DNA from 2 places in the Erysipelothrix rhusiopathiae genome. Region 1 is predicted to be linked to the other one. Evidence: predicted binding sites of a transcription regulator. Region 1 holds the regulator's gene; the other holds the start of a gene.
The links. Region 1 encodes HrcA, which represses chaperone genes, less so after heat shock. Its sites were predicted from a motif close to TTTTAGCACTNNNNNNNNNNNAGTGCTAAAA; they were not measured.
Positions count from the first base shown of each region.

Region 1 (4,599 bases):
TGCTGTCATTTGTTTCGCAACACCAATTTGAGGTGCAGCAATTCCGTTTGCAGGTTGCAAATTATACTTTTCAGCGAGTTCAGGATCTCTTGAATCACGAACATATTGCAACATATTTTCAAGTGTATTACGGTCTTCTTCCGACAAAGGAAAAGACACCGGTTCGCATTTTTCACGCAGAACTGGGTTTGGATCTAGGACAATTGTGTCCATATTTATATCGTGCATTTAAAATTCCTCTATTCCATGATAAAAATAAATAATATATATGCCATATATTATAATATTTAAGTATGAATTATATGTGGGTCTATTCAAACTCTTTATGCATAGTTTATCGTATTTTTACTCTTTTTGAAAGGCTTTCGCTTATTTTTCATTATATCTATGATAGAATAAAGCCATGAAGAAAAGAAAAATATCACTTAAAATGCCAATGGGCTATAACCGCCCAATCCATGCAGCAGCATTAATATTAAATATCTTTGGGGTCCTTATGGTTATCTCAGGAAGCATGACATCCGGAAGTACGCCGAAGTCACTAGTCTTGGTTGGGGTTAAGGAGCTCGTTTTTGTGATTGTATCCTATATTATGATGGTTATGGTCGCTCGAAGATTTTCACTTAATTATTTTAGAAAAAATTATGCGAAAATATTACTTTTAATGGTTGGTATGTTGGGAATTACGCTTGTTTTCCCTGCAATTAATGGAGCGAAAGCTTGGATTAATCTTAAAGTAATGACCATACAACCTAGTGAGTTTGCTAAGATTTTTGGAATCCTTACGATCGCAACATTTCTTGCAGATCGTAATAAACGAACAAGTGCTAGCACATTTGATATGGTTAAAAAGCCATTCTTTATTATTCTTGCGATTTTCGTATTTGTTGTGAAAGCGCAGCATGACCTTGGGTCAGCGGTTGTTATTATTGGTGTTGCATATATCTGTGTTTTAATACCATCACATGACAAACTAACACGATTACAAAAAGTAATGTTTATTCTTGCAGGTGTAGGAATCATAGGACTGATCTTTCTGGATTCTTCGTTCGGAATTAGTCTCATTGAAAAATTAAACATTCCGCCTTATATGATTGGACGATTTAAAACATCCTCGAATCCATTCTTGGATCGTTATGGAAGTGGATATCAAATCTTTAATGGAATGGTTGCGATGTTTAAAGGTGGTCTTTTTGGAATGGGTTATGGGAATAGTTTAATCAAATATGGTTATCTTCCAGAAGCTCATACGGATTTTATTCTTGCTATAACAATTGAAGAATTGGGGATGATTGGGTTCTCGGTGATTCTAATTGGATATGGAACGATGCTATTCCAACTGGTTAAATATTCATTTAAAGTTAAAAAAGAATCCGATAAAGTTATTTTAATGGGGACTGTTGCTTATATTATGATTCACTTTATCTTTAATATAGGAGGTATTACGGCACTGATTCCTCTAACAGGAGTACCGCTTCTCTTTATTTCTAAGGGGGGATCCAGTCGTATGGCAATCATGATTGCCATTGGTCTAACACAAAATGTAATTTCCCGATATGAAATGGGTATTATTAATGTAAAACGTAAAGACCAATTACGGATTAAACAAGAAGAAACAAAACGTAAAGAAAATTTAAAACGGTTAACAGAGGTAGTGTAATGAGAGTTGTAGCAGGAAGATTTGGATCAAGACCCATCAAAACATTAAAAGGAGATACGACACGGCCTACAACGGATAAGGTTCGTGCCGCAATTTTTAATCGAATTGGACCTTTCTTTAATGAAGGGGCAATGTTAGATGTATTTGGTGGATCGGGTGCGATGGCAATTGAATCAATTAGTCGCGGTATCGAGCGCGCAGTAGTTTTTGAAAAAGATGTACGAGCTTTTAGTGTTATCCAGGATAATACAAAAACATTTGGTCTTGAATCGCGCATTCAACTCAAAAAAGGTGATTCGATGAAGTTATTGGAAACGGTATCCGGTTCCTTTGAATTTGTTTTCCTTGATCCACCTTATCGCTACGCGCAAACACTTGAAATCATAAAGTTGATAATCAAGCGTGATTTGGTCGTAGATGGTGGGTTGATAATTTGTGAGACGGATAAAAATTACGACTTACCTGATGAGATTGATGGTTATTCGTTAGATTGTGTTAAAGATTATGGAATTAGTAAAGTACGATACTACAAAAAGGACAAATAAGTCCTTTTTTATTTTTTAGCACTTAAAGGTTGACAGTGCTAAACTCGTGGTGTAGAATAATACTAGACACAAAGAATAGAGTGTTTAGGAGGCGAGATTAATATGTTGACGCCACGAAAAATAGAAATATTTAAGGCGATTGTTAAAGAATTTATTAACACAGCTGAACCTGTGGGTTCAAAGACGTTAATCGATAAATATAACTTATCATACTCGTCTGCGACAATACGAAATGAGATGTCAGATTTAGAAAAAATAGGACTACTGGAAAAGACACATACGTCCAGTGGACGTATCCCTTCAACAAAGGGGTATCGATTCTATGTAGAACACCTTATGGATGAAGAAGAGAATTACGGTATTGAAACCGCAATTGCACAAATCTTCTCCGATCGACGACTCGGTATTGATGAAGCAATTCGTCAAAGCTGTGATATCTTATCGCAAATGACGAATCTCACTACGGTTGTATTAGGGCCCAGTGCAATGAATGAAACACTGAAAAGTGTCCAGTTAATTCCATTGAGTGAATTTAATGCAATGGCCGTGTTCGTAACAGAATCAGGGCATGCGGAGCATCGAATCTTTAATTTTGATAGTAAAGTGGATGTGAATGACCTCGAGGCGTGTACTTCAATATTAAATGAACGATTAAAAGGTACAGCACTATCGGAAGTTGTAGATAAAATGGAGAGTTTAAGACCCATCTTATCGAAACGGATCGAAAAGTATGAGGTACTCTTTGAGGCGTTTGTGGGAGCATTTGTTAAATTTGCTCAGGACGAAGTCTATTTAAGTGGTGAACGCAATATGTTATACCAGCCAGAATTCTCAAACATAGAGAAACTTCGTGAAATGATGGATATGCTCGAAAACAGTGAAATGTGGCGTAACTTATCCACAGGACAAAATCACCTAAGTCTTAAAAAAGGCGATCAAAGTGAAATTGTTTGGGTTGATGATATGGCCGTTGTATCCAGTTCGTTTAATCTACTCGATAATCATGAACATAAGTTAATGATTGTGGGACCAAGCCGAATGGAATACAGTCGCGTTGTCTCGTTAATGGATTATGTTTCGGAGATGATCGAAACGGTGTATGGGAAAGGTGGCAATGATGAGCAAGATGAATAAAACCGCTGAAGAATTCAACGAAGAAGTTCAATTAGAACAAGAAGTTGAAGCAACAGACAGCGAAGAACTTGAAACTTCAAACTCAGAGAACGAGGCTTCTGAAACAGATGAAGCAATTGATGAGAATGAAGCCTTACGAAAAGAAATTGAAACGTTAAAAAACGACTATTTTAAAATGTTAGCAGATACAGAAAACTTAAAAAAACGTCTGCAACGTGAGCATGATCAACTGCGTAAATACCGAATTCAAGGTTTTGCGGCAGATGTATTGCCTGTGTTAGATAATTTGGAGCGTGCATTAAAACAAGAGACAACGGATGAAGCGTTAAGAGAAGGTGTACAAATGATTTATGATCAATTGATGGCATCCCTTAAAGCGGAAGGTGTGGAACCGATTAATGCATTAAATCAACCTTTTGATCCAAATATTCATCAAGCGATGATGACTGAGGAAAAAGAGGGAGTAGAATCCAATATCGTGATTGAAGAATTCCAAAAAGGATATATGTTAAAAGATCGCATTCTACGTGCGAGTTTAGTAAAAGTGAGTCTATAGGAGGATATATATTATGAGTAAAGTTATTGGTATTGATTTAGGAACAACAAACTCAGCTGTTTCCGTAATGGACGGTGGAGAAGCAAAAGTAATTACAAACCCAGAAGGAAATCGTACAACACCTTCTGTTGTAAGTTTTAAAAATGGTGAACGTATTGTTGGGGATGCTGCAAAGCGTCAAGTTGTTACAAACCCTAACTCAGCAGTATCTGTTAAACGTTTAATTGGTACAGGCGAAAAAGTTACACTTGAAGGCAAAGATTATACACCAGAAGAAATCTCAGCAATGATCTTAGGTTATATGAAGAGCTATGCAGAAGATTACCTCGGTGAAAAAGTTACAAAAGCTGTAATCACAGTTCCTGCATACTTTAATGATGCACAACGTCAAGCTACAAAAGATGCTGGTAAGATTGCTGGATTAGAAGTAGAACGTATTATTAACGAACCAACTGCAGCTGCGCTTGCATTTGGAATTGATAAGACAGATAAAGAAGAAAAAGTTCTTGTATTTGACCTTGGTGGTGGTACATTTGACGTTTCGATTCTTGAATTAGCAGATGGTACTTTTGAAGTATTATCAACAGCTGGTGACAACAAATTAGGTGGAGATGATTTTGACCACATTGTTGTTGATTATTTAGTAGATATTTTCAAAAAAGAAAACGGAATTGATTTATCATCCGACAAGATGGCAATGCAAC
Region 1 is NZ_LR134439.1:1,288,510-1,293,108, forward strand. Features, by position in the region: gene def (peptide deformylase) at 1-228, opposite strand, end outside; gene EL194_RS06295 (FtsW/RodA/SpoVE family cell cycle protein) at 404-1,660, shown strand; gene rsmD (16S rRNA (guanine(966)-N(2))-methyltransferase RsmD) at 1,660-2,205, shown strand; gene hrcA (heat-inducible transcriptional repressor HrcA) at 2,308-3,339, shown strand; gene grpE (nucleotide exchange factor GrpE) at 3,323-3,895, shown strand; gene dnaK (molecular chaperone DnaK) at 3,909-4,599, shown strand, end outside.

Region 2 (4,599 bases), 700 kb from region 1:
ATTCCATAACACTTGCTTCCAATAGTTATACAGACGGATATGCTTTACGTAAAGATCGTAATATTATTTGGATTGCATTTTTCAATGCCGCAGATGAGGAAAAACTTTTAGAAGAAACGCTTGTTGCATCAATAAGTGCAGAGAATCGCGAGTCCTATTACGATGATCCGGTTGATATTGTTGTGCATGAAGGGATTTCATTTGATACACCTAAAGAACAAATCATTGAGCAATTAGGTGAATTTAAGGAAGATGAGAATGCCCGATTTAAAAACATAACATTTGAGCACAATAAAAAAGCTAAGAGTACTTTCAAGTTTGATGTTGATTCAGGACGCATGGAATATATTGAAATAACTAATTATCGAAAACCGATTCAGTAAAATAGATACGATTTTGTATCTATTTTTTTTGTTTTATTCTTGTCAGTAAAACCTCATAAGCGTATGATAATGATGAAAAGTTGGGAGTTGTCGATTTGAAAAGAAAAGAAGAGATTTTAAGTTATTTTGATAAAACACGTCTGGCATTTATTGGAAAAGGCATCATCGTAGGTGTTTTTTCGGGACTGATTGTGAGTCTGTTTCGCTATTTGATCGAAGAATTATTGGGTTATGTGAAACTGGCTTACGCACTGTTACGTATTAATCCACAGTGGATTTTTCTCTGGGTATTCGCATCAATTGTGCTTGCAATTGGAATTGGTTTGATTATTAAAAAAGACCCCATGATTAAAGGGAGCGGTATTCCACAAATTGAAGGACAGATGTTAGGAGTCATGCATATGAATTGGCTCTCGATTATTTTAAGAAAAGGTATTGCCGGGATCTTATCGATTGGTTCAGGGCTCTTTTTAGGACGAGAAGGACCTTCGATTCAGTTGGGGGCTGCAGTAGGACAAGGTGTTAATCAAGGCTTTAAGGGAAACACAATGTCTGAAAAAGTTTTAGTTTCAAGTGGTGCGGGTGCGGGTCTTGCGGCTGCGTTCAATGCTCCAGTGGCGGGGCTTCTCTTTGTTTTGGAAGAGGTTCATCATAATTTTTCGCCGCTTGTACTTTTAACAACCCTGGCAGCAACGACGACTGCGAATTTCATTTCGCTATACTTCTTTGGACTCAGTCCAATTTTATCTTTTGGTCATCTACAAACGTTTGACTTGAAGCATTATGGATTTATAATTGTATTGGGTCTGATTTTAGGAGTTACTGGATTTATTTACCAAAAAACAGTGCTTTGGATACCTACTGTTTACAGTAAAATTAAAAAAGTTCCAGCACATTTTTATGGTGTGATTCCTTTTATTCTCGTTATTCCAATTGGATTCTTTTATCCACACTTAATTGGTGGTGGTAGTGATATTATTCATATTCTTGTGGAAAATCCATTTGGACTTTCCGTACTTATTTCAATTTTTGTGCTTAGATATATTTTCTCAATGGTTTCGTATGGATCGGGTCTTCCTGGAGGAATCTTTCTACCCATCCTTTCACTCGGTGCACTTTTGGGAGCGATTTACGGTTCTTTTTTGATTTCTCAGTTTGGCTTAGATCCCAAATTTTTGAAATCATTTATTGTGATTGCGATGGCGGGTTATTTCACTGCGATTGGGAAAGCCCCTCTCACTGCAATCGTACTGATTACAGAAATGGTTGGTAATTTTGACCAACTAATGCCGATTGCGGTGGTATCTTTGGTTGCTTATGTTGTTTCTGATTTATGTGGTGGAGAACCTGTATATGAGGCAATGTTAGAGCGGCTTGCAGGGGAACGTGCACCCAATATCACCGGTGAAAAAGAAATCATTGAGATTTGTGTTCATGTAGAAAGTGCACTTGACGGGTGCATGGTGCGAGATGTTTATTGGCCAAAGTCCTGTTTATTAGCAGGACTTGGACGTGGAGATCACGAATTGATTCCACATGGAGATACAATAATTCTAGCAGGAGATACGTTAAAAATTTTAACGGACATAAGTTCAAGTGTAGAAGTTCGTAATCAACTTTTAGACCAAGTGTCCACAAAAAAACCAGTTTAGGACTGGTTTTTTTGTGGACATATTTAGTAATGCAAATTAAGAACTGAAAAAATTCTTAAACCCGTTGACAAAATACGAGAATGCGATATGATATTAGCACTTAAGGTATATGAGTGCTAAGGAGGAATAGAATGGCTCGAACAAAACAATTTAAAGCTGAATCAAAAAGGCTACTAGACTTAATGATTAATTCTATCTATACGAATAAGGAGATATTCTTAAGAGAATTAGTTTCAAATGCGAGTGATGCGGAAGATAAACTGTATTACAAATCTTTACAAGATACGTCGATTGAAATTAATAAAGAAGATTTGAAAATTGAAATTGAACTGGATGAGGAAAACCGCACCTTAACCATTCATGACTATGGTATCGGTATGACAGAAAAAGAACTTGAAACATATCTCGGTACTATTGCGAAAAGTGATTCGCATGCTTTTAAAAAGGCACTTGAAGAAGGCAATGACGCAGTTGATGTTATTGGTCAATTTGGTGTCGGATTTTATTCGGCATTCATGGTAAGTGATCACGTGGATGTTATCTCCAAAGCTTATGGTGAAGAACAAGCATATAAGTTTAGCTCTGATGGTTTAGACGGATTTAAGATTGAAGAAGCAGAGCGTGAAAAACACGGTTCTACAATCATTTGTAAGATTAAAGACAATACAGATGACGAATTCTATGAGCGTTTTATTGACGAATACACGATTAAAAATCTAATCAAAACGTATTCTGATTATATTCGTTATCCGATAGAAATGAAGGTTGAAGGCGAAGTTGAAGTCTTAAACTCAATGATTCCAATTTGGAAGCGTTCTAAAAATGATGTTACTGAGGAAGCATTGAATCAATTCTACAGAGATAAATTCCATGATTACGATGATCCATTTAAAACGATTCAAATGAAAGTTGAAGGAAACCCTTCTTTTGATGCATTATTGTTTATCCCTAAACATGTACCAATGGATTTCTATTCTCAAAATTTTGAACCTGGACTCCAACTTTACAGTCGTGGTGTATTCATTATGGATCATAATAAATCATTGATTCCAGAAGAATTTAGATTTGTGCGCGGTTTGGTGGATTCACCAGATTTAAATCTAAATATATCTCGTGAAATTTTACAACATGATCGTCAACTTGCTGCGATTTCAAAACGTATCGAACGAAAAATTAAAAGCGAATTAGAACTGATGATGAAAAACGATCGTGAGGCATATGAATCGTTTTGGAATAATTTTGGACTATCCATTAAATATGGAATCTATACTTCATATGGATCGAAGAGTGATGCTTTAAAAGATCTTGTTCTTTATAAGAGCTCACACGGGGATGAACTTGTATCATTCAAAGAATATATGGAACGTATGAAAGATGACCAAGAAGAAATTTATTATGTATCAGGCGAAAATGTGACGAAATGTGCTCACCTACCGCAAACAGAATTCGTTGTTTCTAAAGGATACGAAGTACTTTATTTCACAGATGAGATTGATGAATTCGCAATTCAAATGTTGAGAGAGTATGAAGGAAAAACTTTTAAATCAATTAACCAAGGTGACTTGGATCTTGTTGATGAAGAAACTAAAAAATCAATTGAAGCGAAAAAAGAAAGTCATAAAGATTTGATTGAAGCATTGAAAGAAACATTGAAAGATGAAGTCGATGATGTAACATTGTCTACACGACTTGTAAACCATCCAGTGTGTCTTGTAAGTGAAGAGGGTGTTTCATTTGAGATGGAAAAAGTGTTAAACGCAATTCCTGATCAAGGTGAACGTGTGAAAGCTAAACGGATCTTAGAAATCAACCCGGATCATCCATTACTTGAAGCATTGGAACGAGTACATCAAGAGAAGCCAAATGAACTCGGTGATTTTGCGACAATCTTATACGATCAAGCATGTCTGATCGAAGGACTTCCAATCAAAGACCCTGTAACATTCTCGAAACGTGTTGCGGACTTAATGGTTGCATCCACAAAATAATTGTTTTACAAAACCCCTTTATGTTTAATGAAGGGGTTTCGCTTATAGTGAGAATAATAAAATTCTGTGGTTTAAGACTGATTGTGCTACAATAGGTTTAGAAAAAGAGGATTTGTAATGCGAAGTGTAGGAGAAAATCTACTGAAATTTGTTCCTAATTTCACGGTAATTGATTTAGAAACAACTGGACGTAGTAATAAGTTTGAAGACATAACGGAATTGAGTGCCATAAAGTATCGAAACTATAAACAGGTCGATGCATTTTCCACGTTGGTGAAACCAGATAACTCAATTCTTCCTTTCGTGGTAGAACTTACGGGAATTACCGAAGAGATGGTTTCGGATGCACCTAAAATTGATCAGGTTATTAAGCAATTCGTTGATTTTATTGGGACGGATGTTATTTTGGGTCATAATGTCATGTTTGATTATGGTTTAGTCTATGATGCTTATCTCGCAACCGTTGGACTTCGTATGCATAATGATTACGTTGATACACTTCGCGTTTCAAGACTTCTCAATAAAGATTCTAAGAATCATAAATTGGAAACTTTATGTGCTTATTTTGATGTTGAG
Region 2 is NZ_LR134439.1:222,978-227,576, forward strand. Features, by position in the region: gene EL194_RS01090 (hypothetical protein) at 1-383, shown strand, start outside; gene EL194_RS01095 (ClC family H(+)/Cl(-) exchange transporter) at 479-2,035, shown strand; gene htpG (molecular chaperone HtpG) at 2,167-4,023, shown strand; gene EL194_RS01105 (3'-5' exonuclease) at 4,141-4,599, shown strand, end outside.
Region 2: a site for HrcA is predicted at 2,127-2,157, ahead of htpG (molecular chaperone HtpG). Genes of this name have one in related genera too.